2 linked regions of the Bradyrhizobium diazoefficiens genome follow. The protein of the gene in region 1 interacts with the protein of each later gene in a pairwise test. Links are inferred from orthologs where the notes say so. Each region holds a gene or a part of one and is shown in the gene's direction. Other genes may lie near its edges.

Region 1 (8,118 bases):
TGATGGCCTCCGATTTCGCCAAGCTCCGCGAACGGGTCCTGACCCGCTTTCCGATCATGCGCTCGAGCGCTTTCGAGCGCCGGATGCTGTTCGATCGCGTCGGCCAGCGCCAGGCTGCGTCGCGGCCGACGCTCGTTGCGGCGCCCCTCAGTCCCGCCTGAGGCGGCCGTCGGCTCCCCGCAGGTTCCTCCCGTCGCGGCGTCCGGCAACACGGCCGAAAATTCCAGCAAGAACGGCGTTTTCGCCGGCCAGCGCGGGCTTGCCTTCACCCTCGCGCCACATTTACAACCCATTAACCATGACGATTGCTTTTCGCTGGTTGGGGGCATTTGACCGGCTGAGGCAAGGTTCCATCAAGGTTGACGGAACGTTCGCTTAACCAACCCCCTGTAGACCGGAACGAGTGGACGAACGTGAGCGTGGAGGCTCCGGAATGAAATATCCTATGCGTATCCTCCAGGGATTGAAGCTGGCTGCGCTGGTTGCAATTGCGCTGTCGATGGGGGCCTGCGCCAAGCAGAACGGTCCGACCGATGCGATGGCCAATGCGGCGACGCCGGGCAGCCAGCAGGACTTCGTCGTCAATGTCGGCGACCGTGTGTTCTTCGAGAGCGACCAGACCGATCTGACCCCGCAGGCGATCGTGACCCTGGAGAAGCAGGCGCAGTGGCTCCAGAGCTATCCGCGCTACTCCTTCACCATTGAAGGCCACGCCGACGAGCGCGGCACCCGCGAATACAACATCGCGCTCGGCGCCCGGAGAGCCCAGTCGGTGCGCTCGTTCCTCGCCTCGCGCGGCATCGACCCGAACCGCATGCGCACGATCTCCTACGGCAAGGAGCGTCCGGTGGCCGTCTGCAACGACATCTCCTGCTGGTCGCAGAACCGCCGCGCCGTGACCGTGCTGAACGCGAGTTCGTAACTATCAGTCAGCTGCAGTTCAGCTTCAGAGACAGATCATGCCGGCGCCCTCACGGGCGCCGGTTTCGTTTCAGCGATCTGTGACAGAAACCCCTTTGTAGCAGTCACATTTTTGGCGTACTCCCCTTCAATGTGTGGCGCGTCGAAGTTCCGTCGCAGGCCATTTCGCTTTCGTCGTCAGGGCAAGATGTCATCCATATTGAAGGTTTTTACCGGCACCGTGGCGACCGCCGCGCTGCTCTCCCTGTGCTCGCCCGGATTCGCCCAGACGGATGATGATCCCGAGATGCGGATCGAGCGGCTGGAGAACCAGCTGCGCCAGCTCACCGGCCAGAACGAAGAGCTGCAATACCGCAACCGCCAGCTCGAACAGCGCCTGCGGGCGCTCGAAGGCGGCGCGCAGGCCGCCCCCGGACAGGTGCCGGTCCAGCCCAGTGTCTCCGCCGCGCCGCCTGCGCAAATCGGTCCCTATCGCCAGCAGCAGCAGGCTGCGCAGCCGAATTACGAGCAGCCGCAGATCGCGGCGCCCGCGCCGATCGTTCAGGAGCAGGCTGCGCCCGGCGCACCCGGCAGCCGCCGCCGCGGCGATGCGTTCGATCCGAACCAGAACCCGAATGCGCCCGGCGCGCCGCGCGCGCTCGGTGGCGGACAGCAGCCGTTGCCGGCAGGTAACCAGCAGGTGGGCGCGCCTGGCGGGCGCGGCTATGGCGAGCCGCTCGATCTCTCCAACAACAGCCCGCGCTATCAGCCGCAGGCCGCGCCTCCGGCGGCCCAGCCCGGCTACCCGCCGGCGCAGCAAGGCCATCCGGCGCAGTCCGGCGGCGTCGGCCTGACCACGCTGCCGCCCTCGGCCACGCCGCGCGACGAGTTCGACCTCGGCATCGGCTACATGCAGCGCAAGGACTATGCGCTCGCCGAGCAGACCATGAAGAACTTTGCGCAGAAATATCCGAACGACCCGCTGCTCGGCGACGCGCAATACTGGCTCGGCGAAAGCTACTATCAACGCCAGCAATATCGCGACTCCGCCGAAGCCTTCCTCGCCGTCACCACCAAATACGACAAATCGGCCAAAGCGCCCGACGCGTTGCTGCGGCTCGGCCAGTCGCTGGCCGCGCTGAAGGAGAAGGAGGCCGCCTGCGCCGCCTTCGGCGAGGTCGGCCGCAAATATCCGCGCGCCTCCGCCGGTGTCAAAGCCGCGGTCGATCGCGAGCAGAAGCGGGTGAAGTGCTGATCCGCTGACAAAGCGGATGGCGTTGCGCTAAACAGTCGATCCATCCGCGGACGATTGCAGCGTCATGTCAGAGGACGACAATTCACCAATCTCGGCGCGCGCGGCGAAGCAGCTGTTCGCCGAGCTGAAAAGCGCACCCGCGCTGGTGCTCGCGGTGTCCGGCGGCCCCGACTCCGTCGCGCTGATGTGGCTCGCCGCACGCTGGCAGCGTGGGCTGGCGCGTGGGCCGCGGCTCACCGTCGTCACCGTCGACCACGGCCTGCGCCCGGAAGCCGCGCGCGAGGCGCGCGAGGTCAAGCGGCTGGCCGCCGGGCTCGGCTTGCCGCACCGGACCTTGCGTTGGCGCGGCGCCAAGCCGAAGACGGGGCTGCCCGCGGCCGCGCGCGAGGCCCGTTACCGTCTTCTGGTGCAAGCCGCGCGTGCCGCCGGCGCAAGCCATGTGCTGACCGCCCACACCCGCGACGATCAGGCCGAGACGCTGTTGATGCGCATGCTCCGCGGCAGCGGACTTGCCGGGCTGTCGGCGATGGCGCGGCTTTCGGAGCGCGACGGCATCGTGCTGGCGCGGCCGCTGCTCGACGTTCCGAAGTCGCAGCTGATGGCAACCCTGAAGCGGGCCGGAATCGGCTTTGCCGACGATCCCACCAACCGTGATGCGAATTTTACCCGGCCGCGGCTGCGCGCGTTGCTGCCGCAGCTCGCTGCGGAGGGCGGCGATGCCCGCAGCCTGGCGCGGCTGGCCGCACGCCTCGCCCGCGCCAATGCGGCGGTTGAGGTGCTGGCGGACGGCGCCGAGCGCTTCCTCCGTTTGCGGGATCGCGGCGATGCGTCGCACGCCGGCACTCGCAGCTTCGAAGCCTCAGCCTTCGCCCTGCTTCCCGAGGAGGTCCGGCTGCGGCTCCTGCTGCGAGCGATCAATGCGCTCGGCCGTGAGGGACCGGCGGAACTCGGCAAGGTCGAAACCCTTCTGGCCGCGCTCGATCAGGCCCTTGCGACCGGTCCGACCGCGAGGCGCCGTGCCGGCGCAAATGGCCGTGCGATCCTGAAGCAGACCCTTGCGGGAGCCTTGATCAGCCTTGCCGGGGGGCGTATCCACATCGCGCCAGCGCCGGCACGGCGGTCCAAGGGCGGGCAAAAGGCGGGTAAGGGCAGGTAAGGGCGGACGAGAGCGGACCATGACACCGGCCGTTCCCGATGCACCGCGTCAGGACACCTTAACCAGGCAGCAAAAACCCCCGGCCCCATCGTCATTATTTCAGCGGGAATCGGGCTAAGATGGGATAAATAGTCCCACCTCGTTCCCTTGGCAGCGACCGGGGCGGCACCTAAATTGTATCCGTCTAACCGAGAGGATTCCTTGGGGATTTCCTCACCTTGCCCAAATAGCTTGGCCCAAGTAGCTAGGTCGAGTGACTGGGCCCGATAACTCCCGAAGGATCAGGCCGCGATCCGCGCGACCACGAAGGAAGATCGATGAACGCCAATCTGCGCAATTTCGCCCTCTGGGTCATCATTGTCTTGCTGCTGTTGGCGTTGTTCACGCTCTTCCAGAATCCGGGTCAGCGCGCCTCCTCGCAGGACATCGCCTTCTCCCAGCTCCTGAGCGAAGTCGACCGCGGCAATGTGCGCGACGTCGTGATCCAGGGTCCGGAGATCCATGGCACCTTCACCAACGGCTCGAGCTTCCAGACCTATGCGCCGAGCGACCCGACGCTGGTCAAGCGCCTCTATGACAGCAAGGTCCAGATCACCGCGAAGCCGCCCGGCGACAACGTGCCGTGGTTCGTCTCGCTGCTGGTCTCCTGGCTGCCCTTCATCGCGCTGATCGGCGTGTGGATCTTCCTGTCGCGCCAGATGCAGGGCGGCGCCGGCAAGGCGATGGGTTTTGGCAAGTCGCGCGCCAAGATGCTGACGGAGGCCCATGGCCGCGTCACCTTCGAGGATGTCGCTGGCGTCGACGAAGCCAAGCAGGACCTCCAGGAAATCGTCGAGTTCCTGCGCGACCCCGGCAAATTCCAGCGCCTCGGCGGCCGCATTCCGCGCGGCGTGCTGCTGGTCGGCCCTCCCGGCACCGGTAAGACCCTGATCGCGCGCGCGGTCGCAGGCGAAGCCAACGTGCCCTTCTTCACCATTTCGGGTTCTGACTTCGTCGAGATGTTCGTCGGCGTCGGCGCCTCTCGTGTGCGCGACATGTTCGAGCAGGCCAAGAAGAACGCGCCCTGCATCATCTTCATCGACGAAATCGACGCGGTCGGTCGTCATCGCGGCGCCGGTCTCGGCGGCGGCAATGACGAGCGCGAGCAGACGCTGAACCAGTTGCTGGTCGAGATGGACGGCTTCGAGGCCAACGAGGGCGTGATCCTGATCGCGGCCACCAACCGCCCGGACGTGCTCGATCCCGCGCTCTTGCGTCCCGGCCGCTTCGACCGCCAGGTCGTGGTGCCGAACCCTGATGTCGTCGGCCGCGAGCAGATCCTCAAGGTTCATGTCCGTAAAGTTCCGCTGGCGCCCGATATCAACCTCAAGACCATCGCGCGCGGCACCCCGGGCTTCTCCGGTGCCGACCTGATGAACCTCGTCAACGAAGCCGCGCTCACCGCGGCGCGCCGCAACAAGCGGATGGTGACGCAGGCCGAGTTCGAGGAAGCCAAAGACAAGGTGATGATGGGCGCCGAGCGCAAGTCGCTCGTCATGACCGAGGAAGAGAAGCTCTTGACGGCCTATCACGAGGGCGGCCACGCCATCGTCGGCCTCAACGTGCCCGCGACGGATCCGATTCACAAGGCGACGATCATTCCGCGCGGCCGAGCGCTCGGCATGGTCATGCAGCTGCCCGAACGCGACAAGCTGTCGATGTCGCTGGAGCAGATGACTTCGCGCCTCGCCATCATGATGGGCGGCCGCGTTGCCGAAGAGCTGATCTTCGGCCGCGAGAAGGTGACCTCAGGTGCCGCCTCCGACATCGAGCAGGCCACCCGCCTCGCCCGCATGATGGTGACGCGCTGGGGCCTGTCCGAAGAGCTCGGCACAGTCTCCTACGGCGAGAACCAGGACGAGGTGTTCTTGGGCATGTCGGTGTCGCGGACGCAGAACGCGTCGGAAGCGACGGTCCAGAAGATCGACTCCGAGATCAAGCGCCTGGTCGAGGAAGGCTACAAGGAAGCGACCCGCATCCTCACCGAGAAGCGCGCCGACCTCGAAGCCCTGGCCAAGGGCCTGCTCGAGTTCGAAACGCTGACCGGCGACGAGATCGTCGACCTGCTCAAGGGCAAGAAGCCGAACCGCGAGTCCGTGCTCGAGCCGACCACCCCGCGCGCCTCCGCCGTGCCCCCGGCCGGCAAGCCGCGCCCGCGGCCCGATCCGGATCCCGGCCTGGAGCCGCAGCCGCAGGCGTAACGCAAGCGGCAGAGTGGATTGAAAAACGCGGCGGCAACGCCGCGTTTTTTGTTGGCTTGAACTCAGCTTTCGTGCCCCGGACGCAGCGCACCGGGTCGCCTTTGCGGCGCGGTGCGCTGCAGAGCCGGGGCCCACGTCTCAGCATCCTCCCGTGTTGCCTTCTGGGTCCCGGCTCTGCGCAGCAGCGTTGCACGCTGCAGCGCGTCCGGGGCACGAGAGGCGCGTGTGTGGTCACGCCGAAGCCTCGCCAGGTGGGCAAAGGCGCTCCTGCGCCGTGCCCCACGATCTCTCGGCAGCCGCGATAGAACTGGTGGACACGCTTCGCTTTGCCCGGCCTACGGTCTACGATCACTACAATCCGGCCGCGATAGGGATTGGACTGCGCCGGACGCCATGGCATGCTCCTTCAAACAAAGGTGCGGCACGACCGCATCGAGAAATGGGAGGGGAAGCCGATGCGCCTGACGGCGGCATTGGGCGCGCTTGGCGCCGTTTCGTTCCTGCTGTTGCCCGCGGCTTCGCGCGCCGCCGAGATGCGCGGCGTCACCGCGACCGAAATCAGGATCGGCCAGACCATGCCCTATAGTGGCCCGGTGTCGGCCTTCGGCGCACTCGGCAAGGGCGAGGTCGGCTATTTCAGGATGCTGAACGAGAAGGGCGGCATCAACGGTCGCAAGGTCAATCTGATCTCGCTCGACGACAGCTACGCCCCGCCGAAATCGGTCGAGCAGACGCGAAGGCTTGTCGAGAGCGACGAAGTCGCGCTGATCTTCTCCTCGATCGGCACGGCCCACAACACGGCGATCGCAAAGTATCTCCAGTCCAAGAACGTGCCGCAGCTGTTCATCGGCTCCGGCGCCTCGAAATTCGCCGACATCGCGCAATATCCGCAGGCGACGATGGGCGTGCAGGCGCCGTTCCGCTACGAGGCGCGGCTCTATGCGCGCTATGCGCTGGCGAAAAATCCCGGCGCGAAATTCGCCGTCATCTCGCAGAATGACGATTACGGCCGCGACTATCTCGCCGGCCTCAAGGACGTGCTCGGCGAGAAATACGATTCCATTGTCACCAGTGCGACCTACGAGATCCAGGACCCGACCATCGATTCCCAGATCGTGAAATTGAAAGCATCCGGCGCCGACGTGTTCGTGATCGCGGCGACGCCGAAATTCGCCGCCCAGGCGATCCGCAAGTCCTTCGAGATCGGCTGGCGTCCGATGACGTTCCTCTCCAATGTCGCGGTGTGGGTCTCGACCGTGATGGAGCCTGCGGGCCTGGAGGCCGGCACCGGCATTCTCTCCACGGCCTATGTGAAGGACCCTGACGATCCCGCCTGGAAGGACGATCCCGGCGTGAAGGGCTGGCGCGACTTCATGACGAAGTATGTGCCGGAGGCCGACCAGCACGACACCAACTACGTCAACGCCTACAATAGCGCGATGGCGCTGGAGGCGGTGCTGAAGGCCTGCGGCGACGACCTCTCGACCGAGAACATCCTGAAGCAGGCCTACGCGATCCGCGATCTCGAACTGCCGATGCTTTTGCCCGGCATCAAGGTCAACACTGGCACGGCCGACCACGTCCCCGTGGACCAGATGCAGTTCATGCGCTTCAACGGCAAGAGCTGGGGGCGCTTTGGCGAACTGCAGACGGGGAATTGATAGCTAAGCGCGGGATGGTTTTGGTTGAATCAATGCGCGCCCAAACTCGGATCGGCCTAGGAGGCGCCATGCCCTTCAAGACTTTTTCCATGATTTGCTTGCTGCTTGCCGCTCCAGCGGCCGTCTGGGCGCAGGACAAAGTCTGAGACAACATCTACCGCCGAGATGCAGAAGCGCTTCTCGGAAGCTTACAATCGCGGCGATGTCGATGCCATGGCGGCCGCGTTCACTGAGGATGCCGTGCGAGTAACTCCCAGCGGAGTCTTCGAGGGACGCGATGCCATTCGGGGCAGCTTTCAAGAAGCGCTCAAGCTCGGTCTGCACGACCACTCGGCTAAAATTCTCATCTCCCGTTCGGAAGGAGCCTTCCTCCTTAACGCTGGAACTTGGCAGGCTAAGCTCGGTGATCAACCCTTCCATGGATATTACAGCGCAATTATCGTCCAGCGGGATGGTCAGCCCAAGATATTGGAAGAGACGGTTACGGTCGCTGCACCCTGAGGAGTGTGAAAAGCGTCACTCTCTTCTGCGGGCCACCTTCCACGTCAAACGAGCTGCCACCAGAAGCGACACGGAGCAGAATGCAACCGCACCCCAAATGCGGACATCACGACGCGGCTCGTTGAGCCACACCAGAGCGGCCAGGCAGAGGACTGCCGGGACAACGCAAGCCTGTGTCGCGATATACCGGCGCCTCAACGCTTGCGGTGCGCGGGCACTCCAGATGAATTCGTCGACTTGAAATTTACGAGAAATCGCGTCCACCGGTTGAACGCCCGACCTGTCGAGTTCTGCCACGGCGGATAGAAATCCCCATGCGGCAATGCTCAAAAAAGCAGCGCTGGCCAAGCATAGAAGCAGCGACATCGCGCACATTTACCAGCTTCAACACAGCTACGCGAAACC
Region 2 (4,959 bases), 570 kb from region 1 along the record:
CGAGGCCGCCGGATCTGGAAGACCTTCTGCGGCGCGGCCAGGACCGTCTCCAGCAGATCATGCCGGGCGGCTATTTCTCCGGCGTCGGCATCACGCTGATCATCCTGATCATCATTGCGTTCTGGCTGCTGTCGGGTTTCTTCCGCGTGCAGTCCGAAGAGCTCGGCGTCGTGCTGCGCTTCGGCAAGCACGTCCGCACCGTGCAGCCGGGCCTGAACTATCATCTGCCCTATCCGATCGAGACCGTGCTGCTGCCGAAGGCACTGCGCGTCAACACCATTTCCATCGGCATGACGCTGATCGACGATCCGGCGCGCCGCGGCCGCTCCATTCGTGACGTGCCGGAAGAGAGCCTGATGCTGACCGGCGACGAGAACATCGTCGACGTCGATTTCACCGTGCTGTGGCGCATCAAGCCCGACGGCGTCGGCGATTTCCTCTTCAACATCCAGAACCCCGAGGGCACGGTGAAGGCGGTCGCCGAGAGCGCGATGCGCGAGGTGATCGGCCGCTCGCAGATCCAGCCGATCCTGACCGGCGCGCGCAACGTCACCGAGCAGAACGTGCAGGAATTGATGCAGAGGACGCTCGACGCCTACGGCTCCGGTATCCAGATCACCCAGGTGCAGATGCAGAAGGTCGACCCGCCGGGCGACGTGATCGCAGCGTTCCGTGACGTTCAGGCGGCGCGCGCCAACCTCGAGCAGCTGCAGAACGAAGCCCAGACCTATGCCAACCAGGTCGTGCCGCAGGCGCGCGGACGCGCCGCGCAGATCCTGCAGGCCGCCGAAGGCTACAAGGAGCAGGCGGTCGCCGAGGCCAAGGGCCAGAGTGCGCGCTTCCTCAAGGTGTACGAGGAATACAAGAAGGCGCCGGACGTGACGCGTGAGCGGATTTATCTGGAGACCATGGAGCGGGTGCTCGGCGGCGCGGACAAGCTCGTCTATGACGGCGGCCCCTCCGGCCAGGGCGTCGTGCCTTATCTCCCGCTGAACGAATTGACGACCAAGCGGCCGCCTGCCAGCGGTCAGCCCTCGAGCGGAGGCACCCGATGAGGTCTCCGGTCACAGGTATCGTCACGCTGCTCGCGCTGCTCCTTGTCGTGATCGTCGGCTACATGTCGCTGTTCACGGTGCAGCAGACCGAGCAGACCATCGTGCTCCAGTTCGGCAAGCCCGTTGAGGTCGTCACCGCGCCCGGCTTGCATTTCAAGGCGCCGTGGAATTCGGTGATCAACATCGACAAGCGGATTCTCGATCTCGAGAACCCGTCGCAGGAGGCGATCGCGTCCGACCAGAAGCGGCTCGTCGTCGACGCCTTCGCGCGCTATCGCATCAAGGACGCGCTGCGCTTCTACCAGAGCGTCGGCTCGATCCAGGCCGCCAACATCCAGCTCACCACGCTCCTCAACGCGGCACTGCGCCGCGTGCTCGGCGAGGTCACCTTCATCAACGTGGTGCGGGACGACCGTGAGAAGCTGATGCAGCGCATCCGCGAGCAACTCGATCGCGAGGCCGACGGCTACGGCATCCAGGTCGTCGACGTCCGTATCCGGCGCGCCGACCTGCCGGAGCAGAACAGCCAGGCGGTCTATCAGCGCATGAAGACCGAGCGCGAGCGCGAGGCTGCCGAGTTCCGCGCGCAGGGCGGCCAGAAGGCGCAGGAGATCCGCTCGAAGGCCGACCGTGAGGCAACCGTGATCGAGGCAGAAGCCAGGTCGCAGGCCGAGCAGACGCGCGGTGTCGGCGACGCCGAGCGCAACCGCCTGTTCGCCGAGGCCTACGGCAAGGATGCCGACTTCTTCGCCTTCTACCGATCGATGACGGCCTACGAGAACGGGCTGAAGTCGAGCGACACCCGTTTCCTGCTGCGGCCGGACTCGGATTTCTTCCGGTATTTCGGTAACCCGTCGGGCAAGACGGCCGCCGAGACGCCGGCCAAGCCTTGAGCCAGGTAAAAGCCGGACAGGCGTCAACGCGATCGGGGGCGGCAGCTCTGCCGCCCTTCGTCCAGACAAGAACAGCACGCCGGGAGGTTCCAATCCGATGAGGTCCATTGCGTTCACCGACTTCCTCATCGGCTTAGGCATTCTGTTCGTGCTGGAAGGCTTGATGTTCGCGGCAAGTCCGAACTGGATGCGCAAGGCCATGAAGAGCGCCATCGCCACGCCGGACAACATCCTGCGGGCAGTCGGGATCGGATCGGCCGTGGCCGGCCTGATCCTGATCTGGGTGATGCGCCGCCCGATTTAGGCGTTCCGCCAACGCCAAAGTGAAGGCGCCAGACCGGTTTTCGCCGTATTCTCGGAGCCTTGAGGCTCGTTAACGTCCGCGCTTGCGCCGTCCCCCCGTTCGAGCGCAGTCTTGACGCCGAATCCTTGTTTCCTGGAGATCACAATGACCGCTGCCACCATTGCCCCGACCCGCTTGCGCTTAGGGCTGGCTGTGCTCGCCGTCAGCGCGTTCGGCGCATTGAGCACGCCGGCCGCCGCGCGCGGACCGGACGGTATCGCCGACGTCGCCGAGAAGGTGATCGACGCGGTCGTCAACATTTCGACCTCGCAGACCGTCGAGGCCAAGGGCGGCGGCAACGCCATGCCGCAACTGCCGCCCGGCTCGCCCTTTGAGGAGTTCTTCGACGACTTCTTCAAGAACCGCAAGGGTCCCGGCGGCGGCAGCAAGGGCGGTGACAACGGCAGCGGCCCGCCGCGCAAGACCAACTCGCTCGGGAGCGGCTTCATCATCGATACGTCCGGCGTCGTCGTCACCAACAACCACGTCATCGCCGACGCCGACGAGATCAACGTCATCCTCAACGACGGCACCAAGATCAAGGCCGAGCTGGTCGGCGTCGACAAGAAGACGGACCTTGCCGTGCTCAAGTTCAAGCCGCCAAGGCCGCTGGTCGCGGTGAAGTTCGGCGACAGCGACAAGCTGCGCCTCGGCGACTGGGTGGTCGCGATCGGCAACCCGTTCAGCCTCGGCGGCACCGTGACGGCCGGCATCGTCTCGGCCAAGAACCGCGACATCTCCTCCGGCCCCTATGACAGCTACATCCAGACTGACGCCTCCATCAACCGCGGCAATTCCGGCGGTCCGCTGTTCAACCTCGATGGCGACGTCATCGGCGTCAACACCCTGATCATCTCGCCGTCCGGCGGCTCGATTGGCATCGGGTTCGCCGTGCCGTCGAAGACGGTCGCGGGCGTCGTCGACCAGTTGCGCCAGTTTGGCGAGCTGCGCCGCGGCTGGCTCGGGGTGCGCATCCAAAGCGTCACCGACGAGATCGCCGAGAGCCTCAACATCAAGCCGGCGCGCGGCGCGCTGGTCGCCGGCGTCGACGACAAGGGTCCGGCCAAGCCGGCCGGCATCGAGCCCGGCGACGTCATCGTCAAGTTCGACGGCAAGGACGTCAAGGATCCCAAGGATCTCTCCCGCGTCGTCGCCGACACGGCCGTCGGCAAGGAGGCCGATGTCGTCATCATCCGCAAGGGCGAGGAGCAGACCAAGAAGGTCACGCTCGGCCGCTTGCAGGATCCCGACAAGGTGCAGGCCGCGGTGAAGACCGACGAACCCCCGCCGGAGAAGCCGGTGACGCAGAAGGCGCTCGGCCTCGATCTCGCAACGCTGAACAAGGATCTGCGCTCGCGCTACAAGATCAAGGACAGCGTCAACGGCGTGGTCGTGACCAACGTCGACGCCAGTTCGGATGCGGCCGAGAAGCGCCTCTCTGCCGGCGACGTCATCGTCGAGGTCGCGCAGGAAGCCGTCTCCAGCGGCGCCGACATCCAGAAGCGCGTCGACCAGCTCAAGAAGGACGGCAAGAAGTCCGTGCTGCTGCTGGTCTCGAACGGCGAGGGCGAGCTGCGGTTCGTGGCCCTGAGCGTGCAGTAAGGGACGTTCTTAGCCCCACACTCACTGGATGCCCCGGCTTGACCGGGGCATTCAGTACGCCGCGGCTTCTCGGTTCGAGCACTGCCGCCTCTGGAATACTGGATCACCCGCTTTCGCGGGTGATGACAGCGGAGAGAAGGCTACGCCTCCACAAACTCATCGCGCCGGTACCCCTGCGCATAAAGCAGCGCCGTAAGATCGCCGTGATCGATCCGCGCCGCTGCGGCCGCGGCCACTGCCGGCTTGGCGTGATACGCCACGCCCAGCCCGGCCGCCTGGATCATCGCGAGATCGTTGGCGCCGTCGCCGACCACGAGCGAATCGATGTCGTCGAGATCGAACGACTCCATCAGATCGACCAGCGTCGCAAGCTTGGCCGCGCGGCCCAAGATCGGCTCCTTCACCTCGCCGGTGAACTTGCCGTCGCGCACGACGAGCTCGTTGGCGCGGTTCTCGTGGAAGCCGAGCTTGGCGGCAACCGCACTGGTGAACAGCGTGAAGCCGCCCGAGACGAGGCAGGTGTAGGCGCCGTGCTTGCGCATGGTCGCGACCAGCTCGCGTCCGCCCGGGGTCAGCGTGATGCGCTTGTCCAGCACCTCGTCGACGACCCTGGCGGGAAGATCCTTCAGCAGCGCGACGCGCTCGCGCAGCGCCGGCTCGAACTCGATCTCGCCGCGCATCGCGCGTTCGGTGATGCCGGCGACATGGGCCTTCATGCCGACGAGGTCGGCCAGCTCGTCGATGCATTCCTGGCCGATCATGGTGGAATCCATGTCGGCGAGAAAAAGCTTCTTGCGCCGGAAGCCGACTGGCTGCACCACGACATCGATCGGAAGGTCGCCGCGCAGCTCGCGGAGCCGCTGTTCGATGGCGTGACGGTCGCCTTCGAGGTTATCCTGCGCGCCGAAAGGAATATCGACCGCAACTCCGTCGAACAGCCAGTGCGCGGGAGCCGCCTGAGGCAGGACGGCGCGCGCGCCGTCGACGATGGTGGAATCGAGCGCAGGATTGTTCGGGTTGCAGATCAGCGTGGCGACGAGGGACATTTGAGGTTTTCGTGAGCGGG

Evidence for each region. The genes of interacting proteins can lie anywhere in the genome.
Region 2: the proteins of ftsH (region 1) and hflC interact in binary tests that used the Escherichia coli proteins (3 or more experiments, as listed by UniProt). The link is inferred for Bradyrhizobium diazoefficiens from one-to-one orthologs.

The regions. Positions count from the first base shown.
Region 1 is NZ_CP067100.1:1,751,553-1,759,670, forward strand. Bases 3,200-6,089 are described here. They hold ftsH (ATP-dependent zinc metalloprotease FtsH), read left to right. Parts: upstream 3,200-3,628; coding sequence 3,629-5,551; downstream 5,552-6,089. Other genes in these bases: tilS (tRNA lysidine(34) synthetase TilS), read left to right, coding at 3,200-3,311; JJB99_RS08355 (ABC transporter substrate-binding protein), read left to right, coding at 6,007-6,089. Also shown: JJB99_RS08330 (N-acyl amino acid synthase FeeM domain-containing protein), read left to right, coding at 1-161; peptidoglycan-associated lipoprotein Pal, read left to right, coding at 434-922; tol-pal system protein YbgF, read left to right, coding at 1,109-2,155; more of tilS, read left to right, coding at 2,220-3,199; more of JJB99_RS08355, read left to right, coding at 6,090-7,212; JJB99_RS08360 (nuclear transport factor 2 family protein), read left to right, coding at 7,378-7,713. UniProt on the Escherichia coli protein: Acts as a processive, ATP-dependent zinc metallopeptidase for both cytoplasmic and membrane proteins. Plays a role in the quality control of integral membrane proteins.
Region 2 is NZ_CP067100.1:2,328,088-2,333,046, forward strand. Bases 1-2,999 are described here. They hold hflC (protease modulator HflC), read left to right. Parts: upstream 1-1,051; coding sequence 1,052-1,948; downstream 1,949-2,999. Other genes in these bases: hflK (FtsH protease activity modulator HflK), read left to right, coding at 1-1,055; JJB99_RS11015 (DUF2065 domain-containing protein), read left to right, coding at 2,046-2,252; JJB99_RS11020 (Do family serine endopeptidase), read left to right, coding at 2,397-2,999. In the rest of the region: more of JJB99_RS11020, read left to right, coding at 3,000-3,893; phosphoserine phosphatase SerB, read right to left, coding at 4,034-4,939; tRNA (adenosine(37)-N6)-dimethylallyltransferase MiaA, read left to right, coding at 4,951-4,959.